Marinagarivorans cellulosilyticus: one gene and its partner. The protein of the gene in region 1 interacts with the protein of each later gene in a pairwise test. Links are inferred from orthologs where the notes say so. Each region holds a gene or a part of one and is shown in the gene's direction. Other genes may lie near its edges. The genes, in order: fliM and fliG.

Region 1 (12,600 bases):
GCGCGGTACAGCAATTGTCTGAAGTGCTTTTTTACCTTGGTTGTGTGGCTGTCTTGCCTTCATGAATTTTTATCTAGTTAGGCATTGTTTAGTGCCGCGGCAAGGGGTGTGCTATGGCCGCAGCGATGTCGTTGCTCAGGCATTGAGTGATTGTGAGCGCAAAAGGCTGCTTAGCTCGCTGCCAGAAGCGTCGGCCATGTTGAAGTTTTCTAGCCCGCTTTCGCGTTGCCAAGCGCTGGCGAATTTTTTATGGGGAGATGCGTCTTCTGATGATCGCCTCGCCGAGTTGGACTTTGGTGTGTGGGAAGGGGTACCTTGGGATGATATTAGCCGAGAAGCACTGGATCAGTGGGCAGCTTCACCCTTAATGTTTTCTCCGCCGGAAGGCGAAAGCTTTAAGGTGTTGATTCGCCGCGTTGCATTGTGGCGCCGCGATGCATGTTTGCGTGCCCGTGAGCAAGGGCTTGATCATGTTGCGGCGGTAAGCCATGCCGGCGTTATTAAAGCGATGGCGGTATTGTGTAATGGCGTGAGTGTGGCGCAAGCGCTTGCTATGCAAGTTCCATATGCTGAGGCTTTGCATTTTCGGTAGCGGCGTCAGCGCCTTTAATTTGTATCGCGTTCCATGCCTTGAGCATGTTGGTACAAAAAGCCACGAATAATACGTGTTAAGCGTAGCTCCCCTTTGGTGCCTTGCGCGGCGGGTTGTATTTTTCGGCTGAGATAAACAGGCATTTCACTTATTTTTGCTTGTCTTTTTCGCTGTGTTAATTGTTGCATGGCAATATCTAAGTTGGCTCTACCCGATGCGCTTTCTATGATATCAAATGTAGGAAGGGTGATTTTTTCGAAAGCACTAAAAAAGTCAAACTCGGGGATGTGTTGTATTTCTTGCGCGCTGTTAAGCAATATTAATCCGCGAATCGAACTGAATGCAGTGGTGTCTGTTTGTGCTTCTTCGGAGTATATCGTGCGAATAATGCGCGCTGCGCTTATGCCTTCGGCAAAAACAATATTATTAAATTGTTTTTTGCTTTCTAAATGTTTAATGCCGGCCTTAATGCGCGCTATAGCAACTTCTTCGGCGGGTAAAACGGCTTCGTTGCTTTCTTGGGGTTCTGGGTTGGGCGGGTCGTCGGGTGTTGTTGTGCTGATTATTTTGCCTTCCGATAAATCTTCGGCGGAATCGTCGTGAACCACTTTAGATTCATCGACTGTTTGGTTGGCATTGTTTTTTTCGGCGTTAGCTTTTTCTGTTTCATCGTCCTTTTCCGTGTCGGGGGTTCCATCTTCTGGTGTGTCGGCTTGATCAGTTTGTGGTTTAACGACAATAGCGGGGGGGCGCTTGGGCGGCATTTTTTGCTGTTGTTTGGGTAGGCTCAGGGTTAGTGTCGACCAGCCGTGTTGGCTCAAATAGTGTTGAATGTTGTTTAGCTTGTGTTGATTGGCAGGGTTGGTATTTTCGCTTGGCAGTATTAGGAGTGCGCCCTGTGGATTGCCGCTTGTATCTTTATGCCATAGCGCTAAAAAATCGGTATCGTTAGCGCTTAGCCAAATACTTTGCGCTTGTGTGTGTTTAGCTTGTAGCTCGCTCTCGATCAGTGTTTGCTGCTGCAAAGGGTTGTAACTGTATTGCTGGCCGGGCCCGAGTGGCGTCGGTGTGGCAGGCTTGGTTGTTTCTGTATTGCTTTGTGCGCTGTCGTCGGGGTTTTGCGCGTCTGGGGTCGTATCGGCTTGATCGCTAGGTGGGCTTGGCGTTTCCTTCGTGGCTACGTCGGGGGCTTCTTGGCTATTGGCTATGGTTGGCAGCGTTAAGCTTGCACCCAAAAACAGTGCCGCAAAATAAAGGGCAAGGCTGCCCAGAAGCTTTTGTATTGGCGCTGTGTTTATGGGTGGGTGCCTTGGTGTGCTTGGTGCCGTGCAGCTATTCAACATGTTACCCTCTGATGGATTACTCCAAACATAGCAGAAGACCATGAATAACAGCCCAGCAATGCAAACTATTTTATCGGCAGTTGCAGATGCTTGTTCAGCCATATTGGCGCACTACCATCCCAATGCTACCTATTCTGATGTGGCTTACAAAGGTGACAACACACCGTTGACTCAAGCCGATTTAGCGGCGCATCGGATATTAAGTGATAGTTTATCGGCGATTGCAGGTTTGCCTGTGATCAGCGAAGAGGGAGTTATTGCGGATTATGCCCAGCGTGCACAGTGGCCAGCCTATTGGTTAATTGATCCACTAGACGGCACCAAGGAGTTTATTGCTGGCAGTGGCGAATTTAGCGTTAATGCGGCGCTGGTGGTTGGTGGGCGGGCTGTTTTGGGCGTTATAGCTGGGCCTGTGTCGGGTAATCTTTATGTGGGGCTAAGTGTAGCGTCGCCGCTAGAGCAGGCTCAAGTTTCGCGCCTACTGCCTAGCATTAGCTCTAATACCGAAGCTTTCAGCGCTAAAATTGATAGCTGGGCGAGCTTTAATCCTCAGCAAGCGCTTTCTTGGTCGAGAATCTCCACTGTTCAACCGCAGCGAAGTATTAAGGTATTAACCAGCCGCTCGCATCACGGGCTAGAGGCAAACCATTATTTGACGGGCCTAGAAGAGGTTGAGGCGATGCCTATGGGCAGTTCCTTAAAGATGTGTTTTATCGCAGAAGGCTTGGCGGACCTTTATGTAAGGCTGGGGCCAACGTCAGAATGGGATACCGCTGCAGCGCAGGCAATATTGGAAGGGGCTGGCGGGCAACTGTTGGACTTAACGGGCAATCCTTTGCGTTACAACCAAAAGGCCTCTTTGTTGAACCCGGCCTTTTGGGCAGGTAGCCAATATTTTTCTATCAATAACGCTGGTGCCATCAGTTTAAAAGAAAGCGAATTTAACGCCGATAATCACCAATAGCGTTGCAAGAATAGGGCGAAGAATACCGTTGGGCACACGATTGGCCAATTTTGCGCCTACGTGTACCGCCGGCAGCGAGCCAACCAATAAGCCGCCAAGTAGGGCGAAGTCTATATTGCCGAGCAGCACAAAGTGCCCCATGCCGGCAATAAAGGTTAATGGAACCGCGTGGGCAATGTCTGTGCCGACCACGCCAATAGCGCTTAACCTTGGGTAGAGCGATAGCAATAGCACGGCACAAAAGGCGCCAGCACCGACCGAAGACAGCGTAACTAGTATGCCCAGCGCAAAGCCTGCGATAACGGTAATGGGTTTGTTGTGCCGCTGGTACCAGCGTTCACCGTGAGAAAGGTCATGGGATTCAGCTTCTACTTGTTTCTTGAATAGCAAAACAATACCGGTTAAGACCAGCATTGCGCCTAAGGCTTTATTTAATAGTGGCGAATAATCGAGGTTGTCATTTACTAAGTAGCTAAGCGCAAGGCTGGTGAGCATTGAGGCAGGAATACTGCCGGCCGCCAGCAGTGCCACCACATCCCAGCGTACACTGCGTTGTTTGGCGTGGGTCCATGCGCCACCGGCTTTGGTGATGGCGGCGTAGAGTAAATCGGTGCCTATGGCGATTTTCTCAGGGATGCCCCAAAGGATTAGTAGCGGTGTCATTAGCGAGCCGCCGCCAACACCGGTAAGGCCTACAGCTAGACCTACGCCTGCACCGGCAAGGATGTAAAATAGAAAATCTATCAACAAGACACCTACTAATTCAATAATTTGGGGGTAAGATCGCAAACACATTCGCCGCTCGGCTTGGTGAGTGCTACATTAAGAGTTATAAAGAGGTTGGCAAATATACTGATTTGCATCTATTCTTCAAAAGAATATTTATTTATATTTTTATAAGTAAATTGATGAGCGCGTGTTTTTGCTCTAATACTTCGTTTATTACTGTGTTTTACCGCTTCCATTTGTTTAACGTTAATAATATTGCCGCCAATCGGAGGGCATAATGAAACTCCAGCAGTTACGATATATCTGGGAAGTTGCGCATCACGATCTTAATGTGTCTGCAACCGCTCAAAGCTTGTATACATCTCAACCCGGTATTAGTAAACAAATTCGTCTTTTGGAGGATGAGCTGGGTGTGGAGGTCTTCTCCCGCAGTGGCAAGCACCTTACCCGAATTACCCCTGCAGGCGAGGCTATATTGCGCACCGCGGGTGAAATCTTGCGTAAAGTCGAGAGTATTAAGCAGGTGGCGCAGGAATTCAGCGATGAGCGTAAAGGCAGTCTTTCTATTGCCACAACGCACACCCAAGCGCGCTATGTATTGCCCAATATCATTTCCAAGTTTATTAGCGAATACCCCGATGTGTCACTGCAGCTAAACCAAGGCACGCCCATGCAGATTTCTGAAATGGCTGCCGATGGCTCGGTTGATTTCGCGATAGCGACAGAGGCAATGGACTTATTCAGCGACCTTATTATGCTGCCGTGCTACAACTGGAACCGCTGCATATTGGTGCCTAAGAATCACCCGTTATGCCAGCTCTCAGAGTTAACTATTCAAGATGTGGCTAACCACCCTCTAGTGACCTATGTTTTTGGCTTTACTGGGCGCTCTAAGCTAGACGAAGCTTTTATGGAGCATGGCTTGGCGCCGAAAGTTGTATTTACCGCAGCCGATGCCGACGTTATTAAAACCTATGTTCGCCTAGGTTTGGGGGTTGGTATTGTCGCCAAGCAAGCCTACAACGTCGAAACGGACTCAGACCTAGTGGCGCTAGATGCTAGTCACTTGTTCAAACCGAGCACAACGCGTTTGGCCTTTAGGCGAGGGACATTCTTGCGAGGCTTTATGTACGATTTTATCGAGTTGTTTGCGCCCCATTTAACCAAGCAATTGGTCGATAGCGCGTTTAACTGTAGCTCGAAAATAGAGCTGGATGAATTGTTGGCTGATATACAGCTGCCCGAATATTAAGATTGCCGAGCATTAAATAAAAAGGCCTCAAACGAGGCCTTTTTTATGTCTGCGCTTTGTGGTTAGTCCTTTAGGTTTTCGTTGTGTAGGCCACATTCTTTTTTTGTGGCATCTTCCCACCACCAGCGGCCTTCGCGCTCGTGTTGATTGGGGCCAACAGGCTTGGTACACGGCTGGCAACCAATGGAGATAAAGCCTTGGTCGTGCAAGGTGTTATAGGGTACTTCTAAGGCGCGAATATGCATCCACACATCTTCTGAAGACCAGTTTGCCAGCGGGTTGTACTTTGTAAGCTCGCGGTCGGCGCCCGCAAATACGGCATCGTTTTGAATAACAGGAATGCCCATTCTTGTGCCTGGGCTTTGATCTTTACGCTGGCCAGTCACCCAAGCATCCACAGTTGCCAGTTTGCGCTTTAAGGGCTCTATCTTGCGGATGCCGCAGCATTCTTGATGGTTGTCTTGGTAAAAGCTAAACAGCCCCTTTTCTTTGACTAGCGTTTGTACTGCCTCTGCTTGCGGAAACATAAGCTCGATATCAATGTTGTAGTGGTTGCGCACGCGATCGATAAAACTGTACGTCTCTGGGTGCAGGCGCCCGGTATCTAGCGTGAAAACGTTGATGTCTGGGCGAATTTTGCTGGCTATATCAACCAGTACAACATCTTCGGCACCACTAAAAGAAATGGCGATATTGTCATGTGTTTCGAGGGCGTACTTGAGGATTTCGCGGGGGCTTTTCTTTTGTAGTTCGGCGTCTAGGTCGATCGCGATCATAGCGTGTGCTCATTTAAAACGGGTTTAGGTCTGCTGGCGCGCGCAGCGCCTATGCTGTAGTCATTTTGGCGGCGCTGATCATATCAAAAACTACCGCTTATCCCCAAATTGGACAACTTTGCCTGAGTTCTCGCGCAATTACAGTTTTGGACTATTCTTGGATTATGGCCGTTCAGGCTTTCACGGCGATAATCGCTATTATTAGATTTGGTATTAAAGGTGGACTTACCCATGTCAATTAACTCTTCGGTTTCTGGTGATGGCAAAACATTAATGATTGAGGTTGATGGTCGTTTTGATGCAAGCTCACTTGACGAGTTTCGTAGTTGTTATGAAGGTGGGAGTGGTTTGGAAGGGTACGAGGTAAATTTGCGTAAAGCGGAGTATCTCGATAGCTCTGCGCTGGGTATGTTGTTGGTATTGCGCGACTTTGCCGGCGGTGACCGCGCATCAATTACAATTTCTAATTGCTCGCCAGAAGTTAAAAAGATTTTTGCGATATCAAGTTTCGAAAAGCTATTTAGCATTCAGTAGTCAAAAATACGTTTGTTATCGCTTAAACCAAGATGTAGGTAAGGTTTAGTGATTTAAAGCTGGCTATAGATGGAGCAGGGTAGGATGGGCGACAAAACTGATGAAGTGCAAGAGGCGCTCGTAAAGATTTTAGTCGCCGAAGATTCCGCCGTGGATCGGATGATCCTTGAATCCATGCTAAGAAAGGGAGGCTACCACGTCATTATGGCCGAGGATGGCCTGCAGGCCGTCGAGCAATTCGAACGTCATAATCCAGACCTTGTTTTTTTAGATGTATTAATGCCGAACTTAAATGGTATTGAGGCGGCACGTAAAATCCGAGAAATGTCTGGCGATGTATTTACCCCGATTGTATTTCTAACATCACTTGCCGATGCTGAATCCTTGGCTACCTGCTTAGAAGCCGGTGGCGATGATTTTTTATCTAAGCCGTATAACGCGGTAATTATTGAAGCCAAAATTAAAGCGTTTTATCGCATGCGCGAAATGAATCAAACAATGATTCGTCAGCGCGATCAAATTGAATTAAATAACACCCATTTAATGCAAGAGCAAGAAGTGGCAAAGCAGGTGTTTGACAAAATCACCTATGCGGGTACGTTAGATTTGCCCATTATTAAATACTATATGTCTGCGCTTGCGGTATTTAATGGTGATGTCATTCTTGCAGATTTAAGCCCAACCGGCAGCTTGTTGCTTTTATTGGGTGATTTTACCGGGCATGGTTTACCTGCGGCTATCGGCTCTATGCCTTTGGCATCAATTTTTCATGGTATGGCCAGAAAAGGCTTTAGTATCGGCGATATTATTCGCGAGGTTAATGGCAAGCTCTACCATACTTTGCCGGTAGGCCTTTTTTGCTGCGCCACGGCGGTAGATTTAAGCTTCCATAAAAAACGCGCATTGATTTGGTCTGGTGGGTTACCCGAAGGTGGCATCTATCGTGCTGAGAGTCGTCAGTTCGATGTTATTCGCTCGACTAATTTGCCGTTGGGCGTTTTATCTAACCGGGAATTTAACCATACGCCAGCACGCTATGAAATGGCCGAAGGCGATCAGCTATTTTTATGGTCCGATGGCATTATCGAAGCCCGAAAACCCGATGGAAACATGTTTGGCGAGGAGCGCTTAAATGCCATTTTGTATGCTCAGAGCCCGGTGGATACTATTTTCGATACCGTGCTTAAAAGTGTGCAAAACCATATTGGCGACAGCGATGGCGATGATGACGTCTCGATTGTTTCTTTGGAAATGCCCAACGACGAAGTGGCTGAAAAAGTTTTAAAAAGTGCACCTAAATCACGTGGTAGCCTAGCGGACTGGGCAATGACGTTAAAATTAAATACCTCGTCATTAAAAACGTTTGACCCGCTACCGTTGCTGTTAAACGTCATTTCGGAGGTTCCACACCTTCGCCAAAGCAGTTCGGTTTTGTACACTGTACTTTCTGAATTATTTAATAATGCAGTTGAGCATGGTGTTCTGGGATTATCATCAAAACTTAAATCATCACCCGAGGGCTTTGCAACTTATTATAAGCTGCGCAAAGAAGGGCTAGAGCAGCTTCAAGATGGTTGGGTAACAATTGACTTTGAGCACCAGCTTGAGGTCGATGGCGGCTTATTAACGATTCGCTTTACTGATAGTGGTAAAGGTTTTGTTAAAGAGGACGAGGTGGTGAAGACCGAAAAAGGGGATCTGCACCCGAATTATTTTGGCCGGGGGTTGCAGCTGATAGATTCAATTTGTGAGCGATTAACGATTAATGTTCCTGGTAACCGCATCGAAGCGGTTTTCCGTTGGAGTACTGAAGATTAATGTGGAGCCTATGATGGAGTCTGTAAACCTAGGTGTGTTGGCCGAGCTTAAAGAATTGTTAGCCGAGGGTTTTGAGGTTTTGGTTGAGCGTTTTATTCTTGATGGTCAAGCGCGAATAGATAAAATGCAAGAAGCCTTATCTGCTGGTAGTGCAGAAGTCCTCTATGCCGAAGCTCACGGTCTAAAAGGCAGTAGCCGCAATGTCGGGGCAAATTTATTGGCCGATTATTGTGGTCAGCTTGAGGCAATGGGACATGCGCAAAACCTTGCCGGTGCCGAACCAATATTTTCCGCTGTTGTGAAAGAATTTTCCGCTGTTTGCCAAGCTTTGCAAGATTTTAGCGTTGCCTAATTGTCGGTTGCGCATTCCCTCTGTTGATAAGCCCAGGTACGCCAAAAAACTGACTTCAAACAGTTTTTTGGCTGTATTTACAGCTTTCGTTATATCCATAGTGTGCGCAATAAAGCTATAAACCTTGCGCTGTAATCTTTTGTTAACCATTGGCGTAGTTTCTGCATTCTCTTAGTTTTGATACAAGACTTAATCTGCAGGACGAAATAATGACGACTCATGCCTCTGCTTTAAACATGCTAGATAAGCCTGTTGCTAATCACGCGCCTAAAAAGCAAAACGCCAGTCGCGAAGCTGCATCCGCGGATGGTCGCGCTGGACAAAGCTCCGCTAGTGATACTCAACAAGCGCAGGATGCAAAAGACTTTAAAAAAGCGATGGCTAGGGCGGCACAAAAAAATAGTCAAGGCGATGAGGGTAAGGTCAATAATGATAAAAATACATCTACTGAGAACCCCATAGCGACAAACGAGCCCTCTGCACAAGTGATCGGCCCTGAGGCCGTGCTGGCGCCGGCGCCAGACATGGCTGGTGAATTACTGCCTATTGAAGAGCCTAGTTTTCTGACTGAAGGGGAAGTCAAGCCGCTTACTTCTCCTGTGCAAGCAGAGGGGCTTAAGCCTCAAGAGTTGTTATCTGGCGCGGGCGAGGCGCCAGAGGTCGGCGCGGAGATGGGGCCGAATGCGGCGCTTGATCTACAAAAGGTCGATTTGCCGCTACAAGCGAAGCTAACGGAGTCGCCGGCTTCGGAAGGTAAAGTGGAAGCGCTGGCCAGTATGCCGATAAAAGGTTTTGCGCTAAAGAATGCGACACCTGAGGTTGCTGTGAGCGGCGATGACGAGTTAAGCTCGACTTCAGCATCGGTTGTGATGTTAGGTAAGTCTACTCTTCCTACCGGTACTCCGCAAAGCGGGGGCGGTATGTTGTCGTCAATGAATAATGGACAGTTAACTCAGGCATTATCCAATAAATTCATGGCGCAAGGCTCTGGCGTGATTGCCGCTAAAGCGGGTGCTTCAGAAGCGCTAATGCCCGAAAAAGGTTTTAGTTTTCAGCAAAATTATTCATTACAAGAAGAGCAAGATTTTAAGCCTGCGTTACCCGCGACAGAGCTTTCACCAAAAGCGCCTTTGCCAGCAGTGGATCGTGTTTTTGTTTCGGCTAATGTACGTTTTGGCTCGCCGGCTTGGGCTGGCCAAATTGCGGAACGTTCAGCCAATTTGGCTTCGCAAAATATTAAGCAAGCTGAAATACAGTTAAACCCGCAGGATATGGGACCGATAAACGTCAAAATATCAATGGCCAATGAGCAAGCGACGGTTACATTTTCGGCGCAAAATGCGGCTGTCCGCGAAGCTCTAGATTCCACTTTGCAGCGCTTAAAAGACTCGTTTGATGAGGAGGGGTTAGATCTTGTGCAAGCGGATGTGACTGATCAGCAAGCTTCTGATAGTGATGATTCGCAAACTTATGGTGGCGAACCCCAAGGAGGCCCAGAGGAGGCTCAGCCCGAGCAGCATGTTGTGCATGTTCCTCGTTCGGCTGTAGATCACTTTGTATAGCAACTAAAAAATGTGACGAAAAAGGCTGCGTATATCGCGGCCTTTTTTGTGCCTCTGTGTTAACAACTTTATGTGTGTCTTTAATAGTTATGTGGCCCTTTTTTTGCTCCGTCATTAATTAATTGATAAAAAATTTAATAAACGACGAGTTTTTGACATGGCTGAAGAGGAAGAAAGCGGTGCCGAAGCGCCAGCTGGCGGCGGCAAAAAGAAGCTGATTCTATTGGTTCTATTGGCTTTACTACTGGTTGGTGGTTCAGTCGGGGGAACTATTTTTGCCCTTAAATTGATGACTCCTCCGGCAGAAGAAATGCCAGCTGAGGAAGCGGTTGTTGAGGACGTCAAAGAACCGGCGATTTACTACCCGATTAAACCGGCCATTATTGCTAACTTCGGTTACAAGGGGCGGCAGCGTTATGCTCAGGTCGACGTTACTTTATTAATCCGTGACGAAAGTGTCATTTCCGCTATCGAGCTTCATGCGCCTCTAATTACCAATGCGTTGGTGTTAACGATTGGTGGTCAAATGTATAACGAATTGCAAACGGCTGAAGGAAAAGAATTGCTTCGTCAGCAGTGCTTGCAAGAACTGCAGAAAATTCTAGAGAAAGAAATCGGCAAGCCAAGTATCGAGCAGGTTTTATTTACCAACTTTGTAATGCAGTAGGGTAAAGGGATGCAAGATTTATTATCACAAGATGAGATCGATGCCTTACTTCACGGTGTTGATGATGGCGATGTCGAAACGGAGGACGACAGTGATCCCCTTGCGGTCAGTAATTATGACTTAACAAGTCAGGACCGTATTGTTCGTGGGCGAATGCCTACGTTAGAAATGATTAATGAGCGTTTTGCACGTTATACCCGAATAAGCATGTTTAATTTACTGCGTCGTACTGCAGATGTTTCTGTTGGGGGGATTCAAATTCAAAAGTTCGGCGAATATGTCCATACCCTTTATGTGCCGACCAGTTTGAATATGATCAAGTTTCGGCCTTTACGTGGTACAGCTTTGGTCATTCTTGATGCAAAACTTGTTTTTAAATTAGTTGACAATTTTTTTGGTGGTGATGGTAGACATGCCAAAATTGAAGGGCGTGAATTTACACCCACAGAATTACGTGTTGTGCAGATGGTATTGGAGCAGGCTTTTATTGATCTAAAAGAAGCTTGGCGCGCAGTAAAGGTAATTGATTTTGAATATATTAATTCAGAAGTTAATCCCTCGATGGCCAATATTGTTAGTCCGAGCGAAGTGGTTGTGGTCAGTACTTTTCATGTTGAGCTCGACGGCGGCGGCGGAGAACTTCACATTACGATGCCGTATTCGATGGTCGAGCCAATTAGAGAAATTCTTGATGCTGGTTTGCAATCGGATACCGACGAAAGAGACGACCGCTGGATAAATGCGTTACGTGAGGATGTGATGGATGCGGAAGTTGAACTTGAGTGCGACATTGCCCGTCGAGATATTAGTTTGCGCGATATTGTTGAGCTACGCCCCGGTGATGTTATCCCGATAAATTTACCAGAAATGCAAGTGTTAACGGCCAACGGTGTGCCTATGTTCAGAACCACGCTAGGTCAACGTGGTGAGCACCTAGCCCTTAAAGTGTGTGAACAAATAGACCGAGCAGGCCCATTTAAGCCGGGTGCGCCCGAAGGAGAAACTGATGAGTGATGACGAGAATGATAATGTTGATCAGGACAGCATGGCCGATGAATGGGCTGCAGCTATGGAGGAGCAAGTAGAGGAAGAGGCTGCTCAGGCGGTTGATCTTGAGGAGTTTGACGAGCCTGCCGCTGCTGCCGGCACTGGCGCAGCAGCGAGCGTTGATGGCCGCCCGGATCTGGACGTCATTTTAGATATTCCTGTCAGCATTTCTATGGAGGTTGGCCGTACTGCAATTACCATCCGGAATTTACTGCAGCTAAATCAGGGCTCGGTAATTGAGTTGGATCGACTCGCTGGCGAACCGCTGGATGTTTTGGTGAATGGTACGCTCATTGCCCACGGAGAGGTGGTTGTGGTCAATGAAAAATTTGGCATTCGAATGACTGATGTTATTAGTCCTTCAGAGCGAATTAAAAAACTGAGGTAGCATCGATGACAAAATTCATTGTTTTTATTGTGATGCTAAGTTTAACGGGGCATTGCATTGCGCAGGCGACGCCGGTGCTTGCAACTGAGCAAGTCAACCTTGCTGTAGACCCTTTGGTTGCACGGGGGCTGCCTGAAAATACCGCAATGGCGGAAGATATTAATACTACGGCTTTGGCTTCGCCACTCGGGAATAAAAAAGAAACGGGCAATGCATTGGCGACATCTGGTTTAAGCCCAGCGCGCTCAATAATAAAAGTGCTTGGTGCATTAATGGTGGTATTGCTGGTTATAGTCGTTGTGGCAGGGTTGCTAAAACGTACAGGCTTTACGGCATTAAAAAGAGGTAAGCAGTTAGTTCTACGTGAAACGCTTAATGTTGGTGCTAAAGAGCGTTTGGTGGTTGTTGATTTTGCCGGTGAAAGCTTATTGATTGGTGTTGCCAGTGGCAACGTGAATTTGGTAAAGGCTGTGCCGATGCTGGGTTTTGATAGCAGCGAGTTACCGTCGCCGCATTTAGGCGCTAAAACGGCGATGGACTTTCAGCATAAGCTCAATGAATTTTTATTAAAGGGTC
Region 2 (16,634 bases), 350 kb from region 1 along the record:
TAAATGGCTTGTTAGGCGTGCGCGCAAGCTTAATTGCGCATCAGCTTTATGTGGCACATACCGCTTGCGATCGGGATCGCGTTCGCGTTTTATTGGCTGATGAGGTTGGCTTGGGTAAAACCTTAGAGGCGGGAATGATTTTAAGCCGCTTGCTTAAGCTTGAGCGAGCCAAGCGTGCGCTGATTATTGTGCCTGACGCTTTGCAGGTCCAGTGGCTGGTTGAGTTAATCCGCCGTTTTAGTTTAACGCCTGGGGTTTACGATGGCCCAGGCTACGATTTTGAGCAAGGCCAAATTCATATCCTTAAGCAGTCTGCATTGGTAGAAGAAACCGAAAGCCTGTTAACGGCCGAGTTTGATGTGGTTATTGCCGACGAGGCGCATCACATTCAGCCAAATACGCCAGGCTTTGAGGTGCTGCAAGCGCTGTCTGATTTGTGCTTGCATATGGTATTGGTTACTGCAACGCCCGAGCAGCTAGGCTTTGAAAGCCATTTTGCGCGTTTGCAGTTGCTCGACCCCGATAAGTACACAAGCTTAGAAACGCTTGCCCAGGAGGAATCGGGGTACGCAGAGCTAAATGCTCTTATTCGCGACTTACCGGCTACCCGCGACGAGCTAGTTGCACGCTTTGACTTGGATGCGTCGTTAAGCGACGACGCCTTGCTCGATCAAGTACTTGATTGCCACGGTGTAGGCCGGGTGATGTTCCGCAATGTGCGCGCCTCGGTAAAAGGGTTTCCTGGCCGTTCGCCTCAAGCGCACGAAGTAGAAAGCGCTGACTGGAAGGATCGCTACGAATGGCTAGCGCGATTCTTAAAAGCTAACCCCGATGAAAAGGTGCTAGTTATTTGCCACGAAAAAATGCAGGTTATCGACTGCGAAAATTACTTGTGGCAAAAACACGGCATTGATCCGGCGCTGTTCCATGAAGATATGGACTTAATCGAGCGAGATCGCGCCGCGGCTTACTTTGCCGATTTTGAAAAGGGGGCTCAGGTTTTACTGTGTTCAGAAATTGGTAGCGAAGGCCGTAACTTTCAGTTTAGTCGCCATTTAGTCTGCCTCGATTTACCTGAAAACCCCGACATGCTGGAGCAGCGCATTGGCCGCTTAGATCGTATTGGTCAGGCAAATGATGTCAATGTGCACGCTCTTATTAGCACCAATGAAAACGGCGAGCCAGATGAGAACGCCTTGCGCTGGCATTGGTACCACGAAGTGCTCGATTGCGTTGGGCGCCAAAACCCTGCCGCCGGTAGCGTGCATGAACAGTGCTTCCCCGGTGAGTTTTCAGATTTAACTGAGGCTATTAAGCAAGAAGCTAAAACACAAGTAGCCATGCTGGAAGCTAAAATTCGAGATGGCCGGGATGCCTTGTTAGAGCGCAACAGTTGCCGCCAGCCGTTAGCAGGTGAATTGGTTGAGCGCATAACAGGCTTCGAAGAGTCTACGCCTGCAGCGTTGGTTGAAATGGCTAGCGAGCTTTTAAATTTCCACTTCGAGGATCTCGGTAATGGAACTTATTCGCTAATTCCGGCGGACAATATGTTACTGCCTTCACTGCCGGGCATCCCCCCTGAGGGTTTTGAGGTAGCGTTTGAGCGCAGTATTGCGTGTGTTCGTGAAGATGTTGTCTTTATGACTTGGGACTCGCCTTTTATTAGTGGTTTGTGGGAGTTACTGCATCACAGTGAGCTAGGCTCTGCGTGCGTGGCATTGTTGCCCAGTAAGCAGTTGCCAGCGGGTAAATGCCTGCTAGAGGCTTGTTTTGATGTTGTTGTGCAGTCAGAGCATGCCAGCGAGTGTTTGCCGTTTTTAGAGAGTTACTCTGTGCGGACCTTAACACTTGATATTAGCGATAAGGACTTGGCGGCCGTATTAGGAGAAAGCCAATTGCAGCAATCGTTGACTCATGTCGATAAGAAGTTGGCTCGCAAGATTATTCAAAGCAAAAAAGCCGAAATGCCCGCTTGGTATGCCAAGGCTGAAGCCTTTTCTGAGGTGCACAAGGTTAACCTTATCGAGGCGGCCAGTGCAAAAATCACATCGTTTTTCTCGCAAGAGAAAAACCGCTTAACGCAGTTGGCCAAAAAGAACCCAGCCATCGATATGGACGAGGTGCATAACCTTGCTGAAAAAGAGCGCCAGTTGCTGCACGCGTTAACGGCCCAAACTCACTTGCAGTTATCAGCTATTCGCTTAATCGTCACAACCGAGCCCAAAGCGCTTTAGTTGCAGGCTTAAAAAATCGGATAACCCTACATATAGGCATGAAATAGCCCCCACATTTATTTTCACCTTGACTACACTTTAATAGGTGACAGAAATAGGGGGCTCAATGGGCGGTTTTGCGTACGGAAATTTGCGGTTTTTGGTCGTGGACGACTTTAGCAGTTTCCGTACGACAATTAATGGCATGCTAAATTCGTTGGGCGTTATGAGTATCATGACGGCCAGCAATGGTATGGAAGCCCTCGAGATCTGCAAAAGCAAAAAATTCGATGTTATTTTATGCGATTACGACCTCGGCGTTGGCAAGAACGGCCAGCGCGTATTGGAGGCGCTGCGTCATCAAAAGCTCATAGATCGAGAGTCTTTATTTGTTCTGATTTCCGCCGATGTTTCTAAGCAGGCAGTGATGGCTGCTTACGACTGTACCCCCGATGATTACCTAGCAAAACCTATAAATACGCAAATGCTGGAGCGGCGAATAGGGCGCTTACTCGAACAGCGCGAGGCAATGCGCCCAGCGTATCGCGCTTTAGATAAAGGGGATTCTGAGCAGGCAATGGCCATATTAACGCGCATTGCGTTAAGTGGTGGCCGTGTTGCCTTGCCTGCGCAAAAGTTTTTGGGCGAGTTGTTTGTTGAGTTTGACGAGCTGACAAAAGCGGAAAAGCTCTACCAAAAAGTGCTTGAAACAAAGCCGCTAGATTGGGCTCGCCTGGGCTTGGCGTATGTGCATCAGGCAAAGGGGCAGCTAGAAGAAGCTGGTGCTGCTTTTTGCGAGCTAACCAGTGAGAATCCACTTTATTTGCCGGCTTACGATGGTATGGCAAGCAATTGGTTTTTACGTGACGATACGGCAAAGCTGCAAGATGCTATTGCGCAATCTGTGCAGGTCTCGCCAATGTCGATTCTTCGGCAAAAAAACCTCGCGAACATAGCAGAAAAAAATGGCGATTATCCTACGGCGTTAAAAGCGTTGCGCGAGTGTGTTCGGTTAGGGCGAGAAAGCTGCCATGGCTCGTGGGATGATGCTTATCACTTTGGTATGGCTACGGCATCGGCGCCAGAACAAGTTATTGAAAACAACAGAAAGCTTCCACAGGAAGCGTTGGAAATGCTGTCTGACGCTACCAATCACTACGACGTAAGCCCCGATCAGCTATTGCGCCTGCAATTCTTACAGGGCCGGCTGCAGTTTTTGGCCAAGCACTCCTTGGCAGGGCGTCAAGCAGTAGAAAAAGCCGAGCAAAGCTATGCTAAACAACCGCAAGACATAGAAACAGACATTGCCCGCGTAAAGGCGCTGCAAACTATTGGCGATGCAGAGCGCGCCGATGAGCTGGTGCACAGCTTAATTCAGCACTATACCTACGACCAAGAGGCGTTAGAGCGCCTTGATGAGCTATTGAATGAGCCGGTGAGCGAGGCAAACCGAGCACTAGTGGCGCAAATTAACCGCGAAGGTATCGAGCTATACAATGGTTCGTTGTTTGATGATGCCATTACGTGTTTTGAGCGGGCACAGGTTTTATTCCCTCGGCATGTCGGCATTCAGTTGAATATTGTTCAGGCGCTAATTGGCAAAATGAAAAGTGGCGACAACGATGCGCGCATAAAAATGGCAGTCGATAGTGCGCTTAAGGCAATTGGCGAGTCTGTCGATGACGAGCATTCGCAATATTCACGCTATAAGAAACTCAACGCTATGTTTAATGGTTAGTTTTTAAACTGAGCGCTTCAAATACTCGGCAAGCTGCTTTTGTCGCAAAGTCACTAGATGGGAGGAGGTTATGATAGAGCCGAACGATATCGACTTTTCAACGGTATTAGCGTCTAGCGTGCATGATATGAAAAACTCCGTAAGCATGCTGATAGCCTCTTTGCAGGAGGTGCTTGAGAGTATGCCTGTTGAAAATACCGAGCAATCGCAGCAGATGAACACCCTGCATTACGAAGCTTCTCGCATTAATAACGAACTAGTGCAGTTGTTGTCGATTTACCGCTTACAGCAAAAACGCTTGCCAATGCATGTGGATCAGCACTTTGTCGTGGATGTGCTAGAAGACCAGATTGCGCGAAACCACCCGCTAATTGATAGTCGTAATGTAGAGCTCATTCTTGATTGCGACGCTGACTTGGAAGCCTATTTTGATGCTGACTTAGTCGGCAGTGTTATTCAGAATGTTTTGGTTAATGGTTGTCGTTATACAAAAAGTAAAATCGTACTGGCTGCTAAATGCGATAAAAACGTTCTTTGTTTGACGGTGGCAGATGATGGCGATGGTTTTCCTGCGGGTATGCTGGACTACCCCGAGCAACTTCGCTCCGGCGAGGGTGACAGTACGCAGCTGGGGTTGTATTTTGCGAGTATTATCGCCTCCATGCATCAATCTAAGCATGGCGTGGGCCGCATTTCACTACGCAATGGACAGCCTCTTGGTGGTGGCGTTTTTGAACTGTTTATACCCAATTGAAAGGTTAAAAAAATAGCCTAATTGATTGAATTATATGCATATTTTGTTGTTTTCAGTTTTTTTACAAAAAAGGTTTGACATGCCATGCGCAAACTGTAAAATGCGCGTCACTCCTCGGGTGGTTAGCTCAGTTGGTAGAGCGGCGCCCTTACAAGGCGTAGGTCACAGGTTCGACCCCTGTACCACCCACCAAGACTTTTTAATCGGTATAATCAACGCCGGTTAAGCTAAAAAGTTTTAGGTGCTAACGTTAAGTTAGTGTCCTGAGTAGTCTACCGCGGACTGGTAGTTCAGTTGGTTAGAATACCGGCCTGTCACGCCGGGGGTCGCGGGTTCGAGTCCCGTCCAGTCCGCCACTTATCTAAAAAGCCGCACAAGAAATTGTGCGGCTTTTTACGTTCAAGGTCTTGTTGTTTTCCTTTTTCGAATTCTCTGCTACAGTTTTGTTGTGATGTTAATGTCTTTGCGACTTTTTGAATGTCTTCGTCGTTTTGTATTTGTAGTGTTTGTGTTGTCATCACACTGCAATATATATCTAAGACACTAACCTCACTTGCTAACTAAACCTATATGGAGGAGAGATTATGCAAGATTATTTGGAGGAGTTGTTGGAAGCTCCTGATGATGTTTTGAGTGATGATGATTTTGAATATGTGGATGATTATTCCGAACTATAAAATGGCAGCTTAGGCTGCCATTTTTATTTGCCTTTCTCTTGTTCCCTTCCTGTAACAAAGAACAAACTTCTACTGTTTTTGCTTGGTTTGGCTTTTTAGTCGCGCCTTAACTTTTCGCTGACAGCGATAGGGTTGGGGAAGCAAAAAATCACGATATAGCTCGATACCAAAAAAGTCACAATTGCAGCGCTTTGGATGACGACGGTTACCTTTTCGCTAATGATGTCGTTGGTGCTGGCTACAAGGGTTAAAAGTAGCGAAAACTCACTGATTTGCCCTAATCGAAAGCCTATATCCCACGCCAACCCCTTGCGTTCGCTCTTTCTGCACAGTAGCCCGTAAAAAACAACGGGCTTGACGATAAGTACAACGGCGGAAACGGCAATGATCGGAAGAAATAGGGTGGGTAGCAGGCTAATGTTGAGTTGTGCGCCAAGTGCGAAAAAGAACAGTATCAGGAAGAAGTCTCGCAAGGGTTTAAGGTTAAGTGCAATAAATTGCGATATGGGGCTGGTCGCAAGGGTGATGCCCGCAATAAAGGCGCCGATTTCCGCAGATAAATGCATAAATTCGGCAAGTTTGGCTAGGCCGAGGCACCAGCCGATTGCCAGCAAAAAAATGTATTCGTGGAAGCGATCAAAGCGTGAAATAAGGTGTAAAAGTACATACTTAACAAATGCAAACGCAATGACGCCAAGTGCGGGTAGGGCGGCAAACGCCATGCCGAGTTCTGGCAGGTTTAGCTCGCCAGGCGTCCCGCTGGCAAGGATGAGCAAGCATATGATGGCTAGAAAATCTTGAAACAACAGTAGGCCAACCATTAGCTCGCCGGTGTGTTTGTGGTGTAGTACGGTGGTGGGTAGCAGCTTTATGCCTATGATGGTGCTCGAAAATATGAGCGCCATGCCGAGCACGACAGATTCTGTTTGGTTAAAGCCAAAGGAGAGTCCCAGCAAATAACCAAGCCCCGCGAAAAGCGTGGAGCTGGCGATGGCGACTATGGATATTTCTTTAAAAACGCTTTTAAGCGCCTTGGGCTGCATGTCTAACCCAAGTAAGAAAAGTAAAAAAACGATACCTATATGGGATATATCGCTCACGATATTGAGGTCTGGAACGATTTTTAAGCCGAAGGGGCCAAATAACATGCCAATGGCAACATAGGCCACCAGTAAAGGTTGGCGTGAATATAGTGCAACCGAGGCAACAATGGCGGAGCCGGTGAAGATCAAAAAGAATGCATCAAAGAGGTGCCCGGTCATATCGCTCTATTCTTGTGGTGTTAGCTAATTTTAGATCAAAAAAAGGGGCTTATTTAGCCCCTTTCCTATATGTGCGACGGTACGGCTGTTATCGGCGCCTAAAAAGCGGCCGAGGTTCGTCGTGCGAAGCTTGGTAGTTGTTTGTGAAATCTTGCAAGCTAGCGAGCATGGAGTCAATATTTGCGTCGTCGGGAACGGCGAAAGCGTCAAAGCCGCAGCGCTTAAGGTAATACAGTTGGTCTTGCATGTATTCACCTGTAGCTTGAAGTTCGCCGCTAAAATCGCAGTCTTCTCGCAGGATGCGCGCTAGGGAAAAACCGCGTCCATCAGCAAATGCCGAGAACTCAATGGCGATAGCTGGTGCGCTTTTTAGCTGTTGGGTAAGCAGGCTTGGGTTGGTGTCGCCGTTTAGCCATACGCCGATATTGGCGTTGTGCAGCTCGGTGTTTTGTTGCCACAATTCCAGCGGCACAAGGTATTTCCCGTTGGCGAGATCTGCTTTGGCCAAACCTTCTTGGTCTGCAATTGTTACCCAGCTGTTATCTTGGGCGGCATTATTTTTAATTAGCTTTGGCATATACGCGCTCCTTAAAGGGGGCTAAACCTAGGCGGTTGTAGGTTTCAAGGAAGGTCTCTTCGTTTTCGCGCTTATCGACGTAGGTGTTGAGTATCGTCTTTACGGCGTTGGTGACTTCGGCTCGGGAGAAGGCTGGGCCCAGTACTTTGCCAAGCGCGGCATCGTTTTTAGAGTTGCCGCCAAGCTGGACTTGGTAGAACTCTTCACCTTTCTTGTCGACACCCAAAATGCCGATGTGGCCAATATGGTGGTGGCCGCAGGCATTCATGCAGCCTGAAATGTTAAGGTCTAGTGGCCCTAAGTCGTAAAGGTAATCGAGGTCGTCAAATTCGCGTTGCAGTGCTTCGGCAACGGGGATGGACTTAGCGTTTGCTAGCGAGCAAAAGTCACCGCCTGGGCAGCAAATCATGTCGGTTAGGGTGCCCACGTTGGGTGTGGCGAAGCCGTTTTCGCACAGTTTTTGCCACAACTCGAAAAGCTTGTTAGCTCTAACGTCGCCAAGCACCATGTTTTGAAGGTGTGTTGCGCGGATTTCGCCAAGAGAGTATTCGTCGGCAAAGTCGGCAATGGCTTCTAGTTGCGAGTCGGTGATGTCACCGGGCGCAATGCCGGTTGGCTTTAGCGATAACGTGACGGCGCGGTAGCCTGCCACGCGATGGCTGTGTACATTGTGGCTAAGCCAATGTCCAAAGGCGGCGTTCTCGCTGCGTAGAGCGTTGATCTCGGCAGTTTCGCTAAGGTCGTCTAGTTGGGCGTAGTCGGGCTCGGTGAAAAAACTCTTGGCGCGCTTAATCTCTTTGTCGGTAAGGCGTGTTGGGCTATCTTGTAGTTTTTCCCAAGTGCTTTCGACGGCTTGCGTAAAGGCCTCGACGCCCATTGCGTTAACTAAAATCTTAATGCGCGCTTTGTATTTGTTGTCGCGGCGGCCATTGAGGTTGTATACCCGCAAAATGGCTTCGAGGTAGGTTAGTACGTCGTGCTCGGGTAGGAATTCGCGAATAACTTTGCCGATAACGGGTGTTCGCCCAAGGCCACCGCCAACAAGGACGGTAAAGCCAATTTCGCCTTCGCTGTTTTTAACGAGCTGCAGGCCGATGTCGTGAAAGCGGATTGCGGCGCGATCTTCTTCTGTGCCCGAAACGGCAATTTTGAACTTCCTGGGCAGGAAGGCGTATTCGGGGTGGAAGGTAGACCACTGGCGAATAATTTCGCAGTAAGGACGCGGGTCGATAAGCTCGTCGGTAGCAATGCCTGCGAAATGGTCGGAGGTTACATTGCGAATACAGTTGCCGCTCGTTTGCACTGCGTGCATTTCAACAGAGGCTAGCTCTTCAAGGATGTCTGGCACCTCTTCGAGTAGGGGCCAGTTGAGCTGGATGTTTTGGCGCGTTGTAACGTGCACGTAGCCTTTGTCGTAATGGCGGCTAATGTGTGCCAGTTTGCGCAGCTGCTTGCTGTTAAGTAGCCCGTAAGGCACAGCAATGCGCAGCATTGGCGCTAGGCGCTGAACATAGAGGCCGTTTTGTAGGCGCAGTGGTAAAAATTGTTCTGGGGCAAGAGTGCCCTCTAAGTAGCGCTCGGTTTGGCGGCGAAATTGCGCCACGCGCTCTAAGATCAGCTGTCGATCATGTTCGTCGTAAACGTACATGGGGTTTGGTTACCTTTTCCGAGTCTATCGATGGGAGTGGCTTGGCGCTGCAGGTAGCGCTTGGGGTAGCCACAAGCGCATTGCAGTTGGTTGACTGGTCTTTAGAGGCAAAGTGACTTTTTGAGCAAAAGCAGAACTTTAAGCTCAAAAGGTGTCGCTCGCTAAAAGGCCTTTGCAACCCAGCGCGTAAGCGGACGCGCAGCATACAGCAAAAGCGCTAATGCCGCGAGTGACGTATGTGATCTTTGATTGGCGCATTGGTGTAAAACGCGGCGCCTCAATTGGAGTTTTTAACTAGTTGTAGCTGGCAAGCGTGCTGTCGCTGGTAGATAGTTTTTGTTTGGCGATGACATCTTTGGCTTCGCGATACAGAGTATTCGCTTCGCTAAGCTCGCCAACGCAGCGGCGGCGTTGCTCGTAGGTGCCAATTGCGCAAGATTCACGCAGCTCGCGGTATTCTTGAATCACGTCAAAAGCCTCAGCAAGCTCCATGCTTTGATCGGCTGTATCGCTGTTGCCTGCATTGGCGGTCATTGCTAAGGGGGCAGCACATAAGGCGAAATAAAGAGAAGGGAGAATCTTTTTCATGAGGATACCCAAGGGTAGTTAAACACGCTGTTACTTGCCGCGCATTCTAGCAACTCTAAAGTGTGTATAAAAGAAACATCTTTGCCTGAACTTGTCTTTTTTTAACTTTTTTTAGTCTTTTTGACTATTAAGGCGCCACACAGTGGTTGCGCATGCATTGATTCGCCTATTTTTTGATCTGTTAGGTTTGTGCGGCAGAGGTAGCGCTGCGTGAAGAAGAGTAACGTTTAGCGCATCTAGTGACTAACCGGTAGAGTGAAGCTGGCGATGAAGGTCTCGGGTGATTCATCTATGGCTAACGAGCTATCGTGCGCTTTTAATACTTCTTGAACAATGTCGAGGCCGAAACCAACACTTCCATAGACCTGCCCATCAAGTCTTCGGCCTTGTTGTGTTTCGGGGGACGTTGGGTTTTTTATCTGTATTTGAGTGCCGCCTTCAAGGGGAGTTGCAGAACATTGAATAAGAGAGTTCTCCGGCGAGTATTTAATCGCGTTAATCAGTAGGTTGGTTAGGGTTTGATGCAGGCGATGCTTGTCACACAGCAGCGCAGCCTGATCAGGAGCATCCAGCGTTATTGTAATGTTTGACTCGGCTGCAAAGTGTTCCACGGCATCCTGGGCCTCTTCGATTAACTGCTTGGCATTAACTTGGGTTTTGCTCAGCGCAATTTTGCCGGTGCTTAGCGCGGCGTTCTCTAAAATGGTATTCACAAATTCGAGAGCGTTTTCAGCCGGGCGTGCAATCTTTTGCGCTATTTGTTGGATTCTTTCGGGCGAGGCGTTGGGTTTTGTTGCCATTTTAGTTAGCCCGATAATAGTGCCTAGCGGGTTGCGTAAATCGTGCGCTACGTAGCCAACAAAGCGTTTCATTTTTTGGTTAAGGGCCAGCAGGTGATCCTCTTTGTTGCGCAAAAGAATGAAGGCGCCAATGGCGTTGGCCATTAACACAATAAGGTTTCTTTCGTGTGTGGAGAAGCCGTTTTCGCGCGCCGATACAGAGGTGAAATTTAGTGTGCCAAACAGTTCGTCAGCCACAAAAATAGGCGCTGACAAATAGGATTCTAACTTAAGGTTTTCGTATACCGGGTGGCACCGCATATATTCTAAAGCCCCCACTTGTGGAAAGCCTAAAACCTGTTGGCTTTTAATGACTTCGCGGCAGTAAGTGTCTTCCAGCCCAAATTCCTGTCCTTTTTCGAGTACGTCTAGTGGGCTTATCACATCACATACTGTGTAGCTGTTGCCAACAATGCGGCTAACAATACCTGTTTCTAACCCAAACACCTCTATACCAGAGACTAAATATTCGTGAATCAGGTCGTCAAAATTTTCAAATCGGCTAGCGGTTAGTAAATGGATGCGCGTTAGGTTGCTTAGCATGGCGCGTAGTTGTTCGTTTTCGCTGGCGGATGCATCCATGCTGATGTAAGTCGTATCTTCTATAAAAGAGGGGTAGTCCATGGCGAATCCAAGTTTGTAGTGTTGGCTATGTAGCCAATTATAGTCAACGCTTGCGGGTTTTGTGATGTGAGGATAAGTAGCTTTATTGGGTAGCTTTTTGTCGCTTGAAATTTATCGTATCCCTCGGTGTTTAAGTTTCTGGCCTGCTTTGTGCTCTTGTGTGTAGTAAGGGTAAAAACGCCAAACCTTTGGCAGGGTAGAACAATGACAGATCGTGTTGACATTAATCGTTTATTGACAGAGATGCGCTCCATTAAATCGCAAACGCAGGCTTTTGGCGGCGTGGAGGGCGCTAATGGCATTCGCCCTGGCGGAATCAACCCTGTTGAAAATAAAAATCGCGTTGATTTTGGTGATGTTTTTAGTCAAGCAATTAATAAGGTGAATAATATTCAACAAGAATCTGGCGCGGTTTCAAAAGCTTATATTCAAGGTGACCCCAATGTGAGTATCAGCCAAGTAATGATCGCATCGCAAAAATCCAGCGTTGCTTTTCAAGCGGCGACCCAAGTCCGAAATAAGCTTGTTGAGGCTTATAAAGACGTCATGAATATGCCAATTTAATGGTGTGAGGTAGCGTTAAATGGCAACGGCAGAAGCAGCAGGTGAAACAGTACAGGTTAAATCCAGTGGTGTTAAAAGCGATTTAATTGAAGGCTTTAATAATCTGAATTTGGTTCGGCAAGCTGGCTTAATGGTTGGCATTGCAGCCAGTGTGGCTATTGGTTTTGCTGTGGTGCTATGGACGCAGGGCGACGATTACAAACCCTTGTATGGCAGCTTGGACCGCCTTGATAGTAGCGAAGTGGGTGAAATCCTCGATTTTAATGATATCGCTTACAAGGTCGACCCGAAAACGGGCGCGCTGTTGGTCTCTGCCGATAAAGTGCATCAGGCGCGCTTAAAATTAGCGGAACGAGGAATTCCGGGGAATCAATCAATTGGCTTTGAGCTGCTTGATCAGGAGCAGCCGCTTGGAACCAGCCAGTTTATGGAGTCGGCGCGTTATAAAAGAAGCTTAGAGGGAGAGCTTTCGCGCACTATTTCTAGTATTAACTCAATTCGAGGTGCAAGGGTGCACCTCGCCATTCCTAAAGCTTCTGTATTTGTGCGTGATGGGCGCGAGCCGTCGGCCTCTGTATTTTTAGATTTATTCCCTGGGCGCAATATCGAAACGCGCCAAGTTAAGGGTATTGCCAATTTAGTGGCCTCAAGCATTCCCGAATTAAAAATTGAAAACGTCACGGTGGTCGACCAGAAAGGCAACTTGTTATCTGTTGGGGTAGAGGACGAGAGGCTGGTAATTGCTGCTCAGCATTTGGATTACACCAAAAAAGTAGAAAACGATATTATTTTGCGGGTTCGCCGCTTGTTAACCCCCATTATTGGCGATGGAAAATTTAAAACAGAAATTGCTGCTGATTTAGATTTTACCGAGGTTGAGCAAGCCGAAGAATCTTTCAATCCAGACTTACCGGCAATACGCAGCGAGCAAACGGTAGAAGAGTTGCGCAAGGGCGCAGGCGGCCCAATGGGGATTCCTGGGGCGTTAACGAATCAGCCACCGGATGGAGGCAATGCCCCTGAAGTTGCCAACGGACAAGATGGCGAAGGCGGTGGTGCAAGCCCGTCTAATTCACGCAAGCAAGCTGTCCGCAACTATGAACTGGATCGTACGGTTAGTTATACCAAGCATGAAAAAGGGCGCGTGCGGCGGTTATCTGTGGCGGTAGTTGTCGACGATAAAATGCAACCAAACCCAGAAACTGGCGAGCTAGTTCGCACGCGCTGGACTGATGCAGAGTTAGAGCGCATAGCCATATTAGTGCGCGATGCGGTTGGTTTTTCGGCGGCGCGTGGTGATAGCGTCAATATTCTGAATGAATCCTTTATCAATGATTTAAATACCCTCGACTACACCATGCCGTGGTATCAAACGGCGTGGTTTAAAACGCTGGCCAAGCAATTGGCTGGGGTATTTATTATTGGCTTATTAATTATTGGTTTGTTGCGCCCGGTACTTAAAAGTTTGGCGCAATCGGGCTTAAAAGCGCGAGCAGAAGATGAAGCAAAAGAGCTAGCGGCATTGCAAGCGGCAGGTGTGGATTCGTTCGACTCACTAAGTGATGAAACCGTTACCTTAACCGGTGGTGATGCCATGGCCTTGCCCAGCCCAGAAGAAAGCTACGAGCAGCAATTAAATGCTGTAAAAGGTTTAGTTGCAGAGGACCCAGGCCGTGTAGCGCAAGTAATAAAACGTTGGATTAACGAAGAATAATGCCGAGGATTAATAATGCCTAATAACCCGCCGGCACAGGAAGAAGCCAAAAAAGTTAATTTGCCCAAGCTGGATCAGGCTGCGATTTTGTTAATGTCGTTGGGTGAGTCCACCGCGGCAGAAGTGCTTAAACATATGGGGCCAAAAGAGGTTCAGCGTTTGGGTACGGCGATGAGCCAGCTAAAAAACGTACAGCAGTACGAAGTGGAAGTGGTGATTGCCAATTTTATGGATGAAGTGCGCACCCAAACGGGCTTGGGTATGGGGGCAGATAACTATATTCGCAATATGTTGGTAACGGCATTAGGGTCGGATAAGGCCAATGGCTTAATCGATCGCATTTTAATGGGTGGCAATACCACCGGGTTGGATACGCTTAAATGGATGGAAGCGCGTTCTATTGCCGACATTATTCGCAACGAACACCCGCAAATTCAAGCCATTGTATTGGCGTATTTGGATGCTGATCAGTCTGCAGAAATTTTGGCTTACTTCCCTGAAAAAGTGCGTTTAGATGTAATGATGCGCGTTGCATCGCTCGATACAGTGCAGCCGAGCGCCTTACAAGAGTTGAACGATATTCTTGAGAAGCAATTCTCTGGTAACGCCGGTTCGCAGACTAAAGATATTGGCGGCTTTAAAACGGCGGCTGAAATTGTCAATAATTTGGATAGCTCTATTGCTAATGAGTTAATGGAGTCGATTAAAGAAGTTGACGAAGATATGGGTACGCAAATTTCCGATTTGATGTTCGTCTTCGAGAATTTAAAAGATGTAGACGACCGCGGTATACAGGCTATTTTGCGCGAGGTGTCTTCAGAACTATTAATTACTGCCTTAAAAGGTGCCGACGAAGATCTACAAGAAAAAGTATTTGGCAATATGTCTAAGCGTGCTGCCGAATTAATGCGCGATGATTTGGAAGCTAAAGGACCGGTTAAATTATCTGAAGTGGAAACGGCGCAGCGAGAAATCTTGGCAATATGCCGCCGCATGGCCGATGCGGGTGATATTTCGCTCGGCGGCGGTGGTGAGGCAATGGTTTAATGAGTGCTCAGCCCCCAGGACGCATTCCTTTTGAGGATATCGCAAGTGCTAAATCGTGGCTGTTGCCTGAAGTTAATGGCAAGGTTATTAATGGCGACGAGCAGCGCAAGCGCAAAACCCAAGCGGGCAAAAATAAGGCACAGCAAAATAAGCGCTCGGCACCAGAATCGCCTGTTGTTAGTGAAGATGTTGATCCTCCGGAGCCCGAGCAGGTTAAAGGGGTAACCGCTCAGCAGCTAGAAGAAATTACACAAGCGGCAGAGCAAGATGGTTTTGATAAAGGTTATGCCGAAGGTTTAGAACAAGGCAAGCTGGATGGCCGAAAAGCCGGCTACAGCGAGGGCATAAAAGCAGGCACTGAGCAGGCAGAAAGTGAGCATGGCCAGTGGCTAAAAGAGCAAGGGCAGCACTTGCAGCAGTTATGCGAAGCGTTATTTTCGCCGCTTGAGCATCAGCAGCAAGCACTCGCAGATACCACGTTGGATTTAGCGTTGGGGCTGGCAAAGCATATTCTTCAACAAGAGTTGCAATTAGATTCGCGCAAGATCATTGCCGTTGTCGATCGTGCTCTAGAGGCCTTACCGCCTGTCGAAAAAAATATTGCCCTGTACCTTCACCCTGATGACGCCAATGCCTACCGCGATTACGCACCGCAACCGATAGCTGCCGATGTGATTCACGAGGATGCCTCGCTTACGCGTGGCAGTTGCAGTGTAAAAAGCGAGCATAGCTATATTGATTACTCGGTAGCTGCGCGGCTTGATGAGTTTGTCGCTGCGTTGGCTGATAAACCCTTTGATAGCAGCGCTGCAACAAGCGAGGTGCCATCGTTCGAGCGGGAGCCTGTTTCCCAGCCAATTTCCCAGCCAAAAGAGCCGCAAGCAGCTATTGCCGCAGAGGTTCCCCAGCAAGCGCAGGCAGAGGCCTCCACGCTTTCGCCTCAGCCAGAAAATAAAGGGGCAGAGGGTGAGGGGGGCGATGATGGCCGCGATGATTGGAGAGATGGTGAGGGCCCCGAGGTAAATAAAAAAGAAGGTGTAACCGGTGGCGGGTCAGACACTGAGGCACAGGAAGAATTACTTAAGGCGCCGCTAGAAAAACAAGCGGATCAAGCCCAAGGGCCAGTAAGGCCTGAATCACAAGCGCCAGCAGGCGAAGGGCGTGCAGTAGATGATTGACCTTCCTATCAGCGCTAGCGAACGCTTAGCCGGCAAGCGGCAATATGCCAGTTTCGAGCGCTTACCTCTAGCGGCCGGGCGGCTAACGCGAATGGTGGGCTTAACATTAGAGGCTGTGGGACTAAGTGTGCCGGTGGGCACCTATTGTGAAATTATTCGGCCCGGGCGCTCGCCTGTAGAGGCGGAAATTGTCGGTTTTAGTGATAGCACGACTTACCTTATGCCTATTCGAGCGGCAGAAGGGCTAAAGCCGGGCTTGGTGGTAAAACCGGTTAATGGCGCTGACCGCATACGCATAGGTGAGGCAAGCTTAGGGCGAATTATCAACGGTTTGGGGCACCCTTTAGACGGTAAGGGGCCGCTAGAGGGCGATGCCACGCTCGATATTAAACCGCAAACTATTAACCCAATGGATCGCGAGCCGGTTGTTACTCCGCTAGATGTGGGTATTCGGGCAATTAATGCGCTGCTTACGGTGGGCGAGGGCCAGCGCTTGGGGCTATTTGCCGGTAGTGGTGTCGGTAAAAGTGTACTTTTAGGCATGATGACAAAGTTCACCGAAGCGGATGTTGTGGTTGTGGGTTTGATTGGTGAGCGCGGCCGTGAGGTAAAGGAATTTATCGAGCATATTTTAGGTGAGGAGGGCCTTAAGCGCTCGGTGGTCGTAGCGGCCCCCGCCGACGAAGCGCCCTTAATGCGTTTGCGGGCTTCCTATTTGGCAACTCGCATAGCCGAACACTTTCGCGACGAAGGCAAAAAAGTGCTGCTGTTAATGGATTCGCTTACCCGCTTCGCGCAAGCGCAACGCGAAATATCCTTAGCCATCGGCGAGCCGCCGGCCACAAAAGGGTATCCGCCCTCGGTGTTTGCACGCTTACCCGAATTGGTGGAGCGCGCCGGCAATGGCGCCAAAGGGCAGGGCTCGGTTACAGCCTTTTATACCGTGCTGACCGAAGGCGACGATTTACAAGACCCGATAGCGGATTCTGCGAGGGCTATTCTGGATGGTCATATCGTATTGTCGCGGCAATTGGCCGAGGAGGGGGTGTACCCCGCAATCAACATAGAGGCCTCGATCAGCCGTGTAATGCCCAATATCGTGCCGCCAGAGCAGCTTAAAATGATGCAAAACTTCAAGCAGCTATTGGCTGCTCATCGTCAAAACAAAGATTTAATTTCAGTGGGGGCCTATGTACCTGGCGCCGATGCAA

What was found.
Region 2: the proteins of fliM (region 1) and fliG interact in binary tests that used the Escherichia coli proteins (3 or more experiments, as listed by UniProt). The link is inferred for Marinagarivorans cellulosilyticus from one-to-one orthologs.

Annotation. Positions count from the first base shown.
Region 1 is NZ_AP023086.1:4,028,540-4,041,139, reverse strand. Bases 9,691-12,600 are described here. They hold fliM (flagellar motor switch protein FliM), read left to right. Parts: upstream 9,691-10,598; coding sequence 10,599-11,603; downstream 11,604-12,600. Other genes in these bases: MARGE09_RS16385 (flagellar biosynthetic protein FliO), read left to right, coding at 12,030-12,600; fliN (flagellar motor switch protein FliN), read left to right, coding at 11,596-12,024; MARGE09_RS16400 (flagellar basal body-associated FliL family protein), read left to right, coding at 10,080-10,589; MARGE09_RS16405 (flagellar hook-length control protein FliK), read left to right, coding at 9,691-9,922. In the rest of the region: MARGE09_RS16455 (adenosylcobinamide-GDP ribazoletransferase), read left to right, coding at 1-65; MARGE09_RS16450 (histidine phosphatase family protein), read left to right, coding at 62-592; MARGE09_RS16445 (DUF3530 family protein), read right to left, coding at 607-1,935; MARGE09_RS16440 (3'(2'),5'-bisphosphate nucleotidase CysQ family protein), read left to right, coding at 1,976-2,899; MARGE09_RS16435 (sulfite exporter TauE/SafE family protein), read right to left, coding at 2,861-3,646; HTH-type transcriptional regulator CysB, read left to right, coding at 3,906-4,880; MARGE09_RS16425 (phosphoadenylyl-sulfate reductase), read right to left, coding at 4,943-5,656; MARGE09_RS16420 (STAS domain-containing protein), read left to right, coding at 5,888-6,190; MARGE09_RS16415 (fused response regulator/phosphatase), read left to right, coding at 6,275-8,008; MARGE09_RS16410 (Hpt domain-containing protein), read left to right, coding at 8,019-8,360; more of MARGE09_RS16405, read left to right, coding at 8,570-9,690. UniProt on the Escherichia coli protein: FliM is one of three proteins (FliG, FliN, FliM) that forms the rotor-mounted switch complex (C ring), located at the base of the basal body.
Region 2 is NZ_AP023086.1:4,379,033-4,395,666, reverse strand. The notes cover bases 12,375-15,229. They hold fliG (flagellar motor switch protein FliG), read left to right. Parts: upstream 12,375-13,213; coding sequence 13,214-14,245; downstream 14,246-15,229. Other genes in these bases: MARGE09_RS17920 (flagellar assembly protein FliH), read left to right, coding at 14,245-15,229; fliF (flagellar basal-body MS-ring/collar protein FliF), read left to right, coding at 12,375-13,198. Outside these bases: MARGE09_RS17985 (helicase-related protein), read left to right, coding at 1-2,234; MARGE09_RS17980 (response regulator), read left to right, coding at 2,341-3,951; MARGE09_RS17975 (sensor histidine kinase), read left to right, coding at 4,022-4,705; MARGE09_RS17960 (cation:proton antiporter), read right to left, coding at 5,478-6,644; MARGE09_RS17955 (DUF934 domain-containing protein), read right to left, coding at 6,733-7,221; MARGE09_RS17950 (nitrite/sulfite reductase), read right to left, coding at 7,205-8,869; MARGE09_RS17945 (hypothetical protein), read right to left, coding at 9,164-9,457; MARGE09_RS17940 (GAF domain-containing sensor histidine kinase), read right to left, coding at 9,694-10,920; flagellar hook-basal body complex protein FliE, read left to right, coding at 11,125-11,484; more of fliF, read left to right, coding at 11,504-12,374; more of MARGE09_RS17920, read left to right, coding at 15,230-15,423; flagellar protein export ATPase FliI, read left to right, coding at 15,416-16,634. UniProt on the Escherichia coli protein: FliG is one of three proteins (FliG, FliN, FliM) that forms the rotor-mounted switch complex (C ring), located at the base of the basal body.